2 regions of the Leuconostoc aquikimchii genome follow, and region 2 is predicted to be linked to the other one. Evidence: riboswitches for the same ligand, from Rfam matches in the RefSeq annotation. Region 2 holds a riboswitch; the other holds the start of a gene.
What was found. Region 2 has a riboswitch for thiamine pyrophosphate ahead of thiE (thiamine phosphate synthase). Riboswitches for the same ligand answer to the same signal wherever they lie in the genome.
Positions count from the first base shown of each region.

Region 1: another riboswitch for thiamine pyrophosphate. It lies ahead of AB3K24_RS05210 (thiaminase II/PqqC family protein); the one in region 2 lies ahead of thiE (thiamine phosphate synthase).

Region 1 covers NZ_JBFPER010000001.1:1,056,030-1,060,412, forward strand. Annotated here, with positions in the region: gene AB3K24_RS05205 (AAA family ATPase) at 1-665, shown strand, start outside; TPP riboswitch at 1,070-1,158, shown strand; gene AB3K24_RS05210 (thiaminase II/PqqC family protein) at 1,283-1,981, shown strand; gene AB3K24_RS05215 (GNAT family N-acetyltransferase) at 2,207-2,659, opposite strand; gene AB3K24_RS05220 (metallophosphoesterase family protein) at 2,664-3,518, opposite strand; gene AB3K24_RS05225 (malolactic enzyme) at 4,068-4,383, opposite strand, start outside.
Region 2 covers NZ_JBFPER010000001.1:178,992-183,374, reverse strand. Annotated here, with positions in the region: gene AB3K24_RS00995 (MFS transporter) at 1-968, opposite strand, end outside; gene AB3K24_RS00990 (thiazole synthase) at 965-1,741, opposite strand; gene thiF (sulfur carrier protein ThiS adenylyltransferase ThiF) at 1,760-2,407, opposite strand; gene thiS (sulfur carrier protein ThiS) at 2,431-2,631, opposite strand; gene thiE (thiamine phosphate synthase) at 2,671-3,306, opposite strand; TPP riboswitch at 3,397-3,494, opposite strand; gene AB3K24_RS00970 (VOC family protein) at 3,616-4,383, shown strand, end outside.

The sequences.
Region 1 (4,383 bases), 880 kb from region 2:
TTGCTTATTTTTCATACAACAATAAACAAGGTGCCTGTGAACATTGTGGTGGTGTTGGGACAATCACCTTAGATATTCAATACCTCCCAGATATGGAAGAAACTTGCCCTTATTGTCACGGTGCACGATATAAAGATGACATTCAACAGATTCGTTGGCATGGCTACAATATTGTTGATTTACTGAACTTATCAGTTAAAGAGGCCCTAATGGTCTTTAAAGATGTGCCCAATATCGAAAAACAGTTAATATTACTCAGTGAAATTGGTTTAGATTATTTACATTTAGGTGAAACCACACCAAGTTTATCTGGTGGCGAAGCACAAAGATTGAAATTAGTTAATCATTTAAATAAGACACAAAATAATACCCTCTTTGTCTTTGACGAACCTTCTGTCGGGCTGCACCCACAAGATGTGCAAACCTTACTTGGTGTAATTAACAAACTAAAAGAAAAAGGCGCCACTGTCATCATCATTACCCATGATCTTGATTTGATGACTAACGCAGATTACATGATTGATTTAGGACCCAAAGGCGGATCAACTGGTGGGCAGTTAATGGCTAGCGGTGAACCAAGTCAGTTAGTTAAAAATCCTATCAGTCTAACCCTGACGTATCTTAAAGAACACTTTAGTCACTTTGGCTTAATTGGAGAAACATGATGATTATTTTCTCAACAGCGTACACTCTCAGTACCAACAATAAAGTAAGTTAACGTCCAATTTTTAGAAGCTCAAAAGAAAAAAGTTAGCCCATGAAAACCATAGTATACGCTCATTCTTGGGAATAAGCGTATACTATGTCACGATAATCAATTAATTTGACACCCTACCACTTGATAGAGTTGTATAAAGAATCTTTCAACACAATCTTTTCTCTCGAAGAACTTAAATTATATGGCGATGGCAAGACACCGTGCATTTTTGTGACAGAATTGATTTTTTATATTTCCTATCTGGTAGTCCAATTTATAAGCAATGTTAAAAAATTTTGCTTATTCAGAAGAAAAAAATCACTTTTTAAAATAACTAACTCACATTTTTAATATATGTGATAAACTATAAAAGTAAGATATCTGGGGTGCCTTGAGCTGAGATCATACCCATTGAACCTGATTTAGTTAACACTGACGAAGGAAGATGTTTATAAATTGATTCATCAAAAAAGTATCATTTTTTTGATTGGAGATTTCATTTTCAACTTTTGTCTCAAGCCCAGCTCAATTAGAGTTGGGCTTTTTTCTGATATTTTATAAAAAATAAAGATGGAGAATAATACAATGAAATTTAGTGAATTAGCACATGAGGAAACAAAAGAACTTTGGCAATCCAGTAAAAATCATCCTTTTATTAAAGGCATTGAAAACGGTACATTACCCTTATCAGCCTTCAAGGCCTATCTTTTACAAGATAATTTTTATGTTCAAAACTATCTTGCAATTTATGATAAAATACTATCAACTACAGACGATAATAAAATTATTCAAGAATTACAGTCAGGTATCTTAGCAATCAACGATTATGATGTGACGCAGCAAAAAAACATTTATAAACAACTTAATATCACAGAAAAAAATATTCATGAAACGCACATGTTACCAACAACATACCATTACATTTGCCATATGCATCATGCATTTAATGAGTACAATGAAATTCATGCTTTATCAGCATTATTACCCTGCCCATGGCTATATTTAGAAATATTTGAAGAAATGTTAGCACGCAAAAATTATTTACAGGGTTCAGAACAAATCTATATTGACTTTATAGAATCTTACGCTGATTCAAATTTCCAAAAATATGTTCATAAAATGATTGCGTTGCTTGATGATTTGGTGGCTAATCGTTTCAATGAAATCCAATCAGACATTCTTTTACAACAATTTGTGTATAGCAGTGCAGAAGAATTACGATTTTGGCAAATGACGCTTCTCCCTGAACAATGGGAAAAATATTCAATAGCCCAGTCATTTTAAAAATAATTCTTCTCACCGGCTAACCGCAATTTTAACTAGAAATATTATTGCGCCTAAATCAATCGTTTGAACTCATTTGTTCTATGGTTGGTCGGTTAAGCTACGTATATCTTACGCTGAAAGGAACAAGTTCATACCTATATTATTTTAGATAAAAACCTAGAAAGAAAATCAGTCGCAATTTGAATATAATTGCCCCCTCAAAAATTATTTCTAACGCAACTTTCATCTCATAAAAAATTGCATATCATAGTCTGTAATATTCAAATAATCATTTTTAAATGGACCGGAAATATCATGAAATCCGTTTTTGAGATAAAATTCATGAGCAGAAGCTCTGGCTGTCAAATTTACTTCGTCATAACCGCTTTTTTGATAGTCGACAATTACTTGTTTGAGCAATAAAGACCCTATGCCTTGCTTCTGAAAATCTGAGTCAACAGCGAAGGAAACAATCTTAATTGTTGATTTACCTAGTTCATAAGTTGAAAGTGTCGCAATCAGCTTTTGACTTAATAAAATACCATAAAATTGATTATTCTTTTCAATTAGTAAGTCATGTTGTAAATATTGCTTACCTAAAGGTTTTCGCAATATGTCATTTCTCAAATTTATAGTTTGATTATATAAATCACTATCGGTTGTTTTAAATTTTTTAAACAAAAAATTATTTTCCATAACGTTACTCCCTGGGCAACGAATTGAGAAACGACCGCAATTCATCTAAATAATTATGGGTCTGATTGATTTCACTCAAGATTTCTTGATTATGAGTATAAGCACGACCAGCGTAAATCATTGCTGAATATAATTCAGCATAAGGTAATCCAACCTTTGTTGCTAAAGATACTTCTTGATCAAGATTATAGGTAACCTTTCTGAAATCAACATCTGCTAAACCCATTTCGTCTATTTCTAAAATTGCATATTGTGCGCGTCGATCGTCGTTCAATTTTGAATGTGTAAAGAATGGTTCACCGATTGTGCCCGGATTAATCACTAATTGGCCTTTGCTACTATACCTTAACAATTGATGATGCACATGACCATAAACAGCAATATCATAACTAGAATCGTCAAATAATGCATCAAAATTGCTTGTTTCAGCGACTGGAAGTAACTCTGATCCATAATTTTTCTGAGGTGAATTATGAGAAATATTAATTTTCATATTATTTATTATCCGAGTTGTACTGGTTTCAAAATTCTTAATTTTATTCGTGTTAATCATCGACAAGTGCCTATAAACATACTTAGCTAAAATACCAATATAAATATCAGATGCATCGTTAAGGTCAATAGTAGCATTTTGTTTGATGACTTCAAGCAAACAATCGTCCCAATTACCTTTAATATAGATTGATGTATTAATACTATTAAGCAAATCAAATAACTCATTATTTCCTGGTCCAGGCAGGACTAAATCACCTAAAAACCAACAGTCATCAACGTTTCTTTTCTTGAGATCTGCTACGACAGCTGATAAGGCAGTAGTATTACCATGAACATCTGACAACAAAGCAATTCTTCGTTTCATTTTTATCTCTTTTTCATCAAATTATAATTCAATTAGATATTTTGCAATAATTATAGCATATTTTATTACATGCTATTAGTCAAGAGGAAATAATGATTTAATTGTTAATGCACTTTAATTAGAATTATTAACTACTTTTTAAAAATAAATAGTGTATAATTATTTTTAATTATGACAATTTGAAATGAAAGAACAAGAGAATGTTTAATGATAGTAATCAAAATAATAATCTGTTTATACGCCTTATTAATGTTATTAGCAGCAATTCAAGATTTTAAAAACAACAAAATTTCTAGTATGCTAATAATAACTACTACTTTAGTTATCATAGTTTCTTTTTTTCTGCCAACTGGATTATTTCAAGTACTTTCAGTGGCCGGATTAATAATTTTTCAAATAATGGCCATTTATCATGGTCTTGCGCAACACAACTTTCATTTAGTGCACCACATGATACGATTGATGGTTACTGTAACTATGATTCTTGCCATACTGTTTTCATGACATAATAAAGGCTTGATTCTTTATATCAATTCAGAATCAAGCCTATCAATAATTCGCAGACCACTTAGCGTCTCGCACAGCTTGCTTAGCGTCACTGATTTTTTCACGATTCAAATCCTGATCTAACACACTTTGTACAGTTACTTCCGCAATTTTTTGCGAAAACTCAGTCAAATTTGAAACGGGCGGCAATACTGCTGCACCTGCTTGATCCGAATCGACTAAACCACCTAATGCATGAATAGCTGCTGAAATTGTTTTTTGCGTTAACAATTTTGCAGTTGAGACTACCAAACCAAACCCTAATCCAGGATAAATCAATGCATTGTTACCTTGCCCAATGTGGTAAGTGACACCTTTG
Region 2 (4,383 bases):
ACAATAAGCGATACGACTAGCACAACATGACTATTACTTGCCATCCCTGTCACAAGTGATAAACTCGAAATAGGCACAAGAATTAAAAGTAAACGTCTGGCATTGGTGATTTTATCGTTTAATCTTGCAAAAATCAACGCACTTGGCACAGCAATAACTGGCACAATTGAGGCGATCCAACCAACGTTAGATCCACTAACATGTCGATAAGTCGTTAAAAATAAAGGTAACCAAGTCAGCATTGTAATTTGACCATAAATTGAGGCAAATAACATGACATAAGTACCTACTAACTGCTGGGTAAATAAGGCACGAGTAGTATGTATTTTTTGATGACTAGTCTTTGATTGTGATATTCCCATGCGATTTTCTGACGAATGATGAGTATGTTTAACCACAGTTAAATACAAGATACCCACAATTATCGTTGGTATGCCAACAATAATAAATGGTACAGACCAGTGCATATGATACTGTAACACAATATAACTTGATATGATTGTCCCAGTAATTTGTCCAATTGCTTGACCTGAATTAATAATTGCCAAACCGATTGTCAAATATTTGTTAGGTATATTTTGTGATGATAAACCAAAAGAAGCACCATAAAAAGTGCCTTCACCAAGGCCAACTAACGCACGTAAGACTAAAAATAAGCCAAAACTTGTGACTAATCCTGAAACAACAGTCATTACTCCAAAAAACACACAGCCTAGACCAATAAGCCACTTTTGATTACCGCGGTCGGCTAATTTAGCAAAAGGTATTTGCGAGACTGTATACGTTAAAAAAAATACAGAAGAAATCATGCCTAATGCGACATTATTCAAGCCAAATATCTTTTGGATTTCTGGCATAATCGGATTCAATACTGTACGATCAGCATAAATAAATAGCCATCCAAAAAAGTTTAATGCAACAATTTTAAGCCAATAAGTATCAACAGCGCCTTTTTTGGTCGTTGTCATTCTTTTGTACGACTAATACCTGATGTTGGAGATGACGCCTCAGCTTTGTCGTTAATCACACGTCCTGGCTTTGCCAAATAGGCTTTACGTCCTGCTTCAATCGCTAATTTGAATGCTTCAGACATCAACGGTATATTGCCCGCCGTGGCCATAGCTGTGTTTGCCATAATTGCATCAGCGCCCATTTCCATTGCTTCTGCTGCTTGACTTGGCTTACCAATGCCTGCATCAATAATCACTGGTACATCAATCTCATCAATCAATATTTGTATTAAATCTTTATTGGCTAAACCTTTATTAGTGCCAATTGGTGCGCCCAATGGCATCACTGTCGCTGCGCCAGCATCTACTAACTGCTTTGCAATATTTAAGTCTGGTAACATGTAGGGCATCACAATAAATCCCTCATTTGCCAACACTTCAGTCGCTTTTAAAGTTTGATAATTATCAGGTAGCAAATACTTTGTATCCGGAATAACTTCGAGCTTAATAAAATCACTACCGCTAAGTTCGCGCGCAATACGCGCCATTCGAATCGTCTCTTCAGCATTACGACATCCCGACGTATTTGGTAAAATCGTCACGTCATCTGGAATGTAATCCAAAATATTTTCTGATGAAGCATTCGAGCGGCGCAACGCCATCGTAATAATCTGAGCACCAGCATACTTGATAGCAGAATCAATCAAGTCATATGAGTACTTTCCCGATCCAAGTATAAATCGAGAAGTGAATTTGTGCCCTGCTATAATTAAATCATCATTTTGTCGCATTATTTTTTCCTTTTATCATTAGATTTCTATTTGATTAACGAGCAGTTGTAAAATCATATTCGCTTGATGTCCCGCACAAATAATCACACGTGGTGCCATCAAACCTTCGACCCCAGCCGTTGTCTGATCGCCACAAATATAGACATTTTTCCGCATCTTGCGTGTCACAATGTTATTAGCACTGTGTATACCTGCCAAGCCATTCCCCATCACAATCGGCTTTTCAGAGAAAATCTCACGTGCCGATTGCAGAATCACCGCTTTACTTGTTGGATCGTCAAAGGCTTCACAGATAACATCACTTGTTTTAAATAACGCTTCAACATTCTCATAAGTGACTCGCGTCTGCACCGTCGTAATATCTACAAATGGGTTAAACTCTAAAATGTTTTGCTTTAAAGCAATCACTTTGGGCACGCCAATTTGGCTCAGTTTAAATTGTTGTCGGTTCAAATTACTATAATCAACAACATCAAAGTCAATCAATGTTAAATGTCCGACGCCTGAACGGGCTAATGCAATCGCAATATTAGAACCCAAACCACCAGCGCCGGCAATCGTAACATGAGCTTGCGCCAACTTTTCCTGTGTGCCTGCCACATTCCGGGTTTTCATTTGCATATATATTTCAGAAACCTCTGTGCCATCAATACTTATCTTTTCCATGTCCTCTACCCTCATCATTTTTCTTAACCACCACCAACAAATGAAATCACTTCAATATCATCTTGATCTTCAAGCAACAAACTATCATACGTTTCTCGCGTCACAATCGCACCATTGCGCTCAACGACAACGCGCGCTGTTTGCACCTCGAGGAGACTTAACAATTCCAAGATACTTTGCCCAGCATGTGCTACCGTGTTGGTCTTGCCGTTCACTGTAATCATACTAACCCCGCCTTATCTTTATTTATTGAACAACTATTGTTACACCAGCTGTTCAACACTTTTTAAACAATTTAACACCTTCGTACGTACGTTTTCTGCCTGCATAAGTTCACTAACCATGCAAACACCTGAAATGCCTGTATTTTTCAAACTGAGAATATTATTTTCTTTAATCCCACCAATGGCATTGACTGGTATATCCACATGATCAACAATGTCTTTTAATGTTGCTATTGTGGTATGTTTTGTGATCACCTTTGTTTTTGTTGGGTAAATGGCACCAACACCGAAATAATCGGCCCCCTGCGCCTCAGCTGCTTTAGCATGTTGAACATCTTTGACTGATACACCCAAAATTTTATCTTTACCAATCAACTGACGTACGATCTTAATCGGCAATTCATTATCTCCAATATGTACGCCAGCTGCATTCACAGCCAAACAGATATCAACACGGTCGTCGATAATTAACGGTACGTTGAATTTATCCGTAATTTTCTTTACTGCAACTGCTAAATCAAAATATCGTTTTGTCGTGACGTTCTTTTCTCTCAATTGAACTAGTGTTACGCCACTGTCACAAGCTTCAAACACAACGTTCAAAAATTGCTCATCTGAATAATCATACCGATTTGTAACTAAGTACAGTGAGTAATCAATATTTTTATTAACCAAACCTATCTAGCCTCTTTTCGCCATTTCAATTCCCAAACATAAAAAAACTGCTTCTCACGTTAAAATACGCAAAAAACAGTTCGACAAATAATATTATCAATCATATCTTCCTACGCAGATTCTAATCTGATCAGGTTATATGGGTATTTCTCAGCCAGTAAAACAGTTAGGCACCCCAGATATCTTTATTTAATTATACGTTCATGGTACACCACGTCATTGTCTGTGTCAATATTAAACAAATATTACTAGACAAACCAGTCAAAAACCATTAATATTACTTATAAATAGTAAGTAGAGAGGAACAACATGTTAAATATTAATTACAACATCGAACACTTGACACTGATGGCAGACAATGAGACAATGATGCGCCGTTTTTATCGTGATATTTTGGGTCTAATTGAAATGCAAGCCAGCAATCATAGCTATTCGTATGCTTTTACAAACTCAGATACACCATTTTTAACGCTGATTTTTGATGGGCACAAAACTAGCAAACCACAGGCAGGTCTTTATCATTTCGCATTGCTTTTCCCGGATACTGCTTCCCTAGCAAGTCTTATCGAACGTCTGATTCTCATTGACTACCCTTTAGGGGCAGGAGATCATGATGTTAGTGAAGCGTTTTACTTAAATGATCCCAATGGCAACGGTATTGAACTTTACCATGACCGTCCTGAAGCACTTTGGGAATGGGATAATAATTTTATTAAAATGGGCACCAAGGATGTCGATGTTCAGACATTACTACAAACAAAGAAAAGTGATTGGTCTGGCTTTCCTGCTGATATGAAAATTGGTCATCTCCACTTTGTTGGCAATGATCTCACAAAGGGTGATGATTTTTTCATCAACAGCTTAAAAATGGCATTAACAGCAAAAATTAGCGATAGTGCCCACTTTTATTCACACAATCGCTATCATCACCATCACGCTTATAACACCTGGTTAGGCCGCAATATTACGCAACGTGGTGATCAAGATAATGGCTTACTAGATTGGACTGTATCGGTAGATAGTTCCTACTTTAACTTATTACAATCAAACTTGAGTGACAGAAATGTATCTACAATA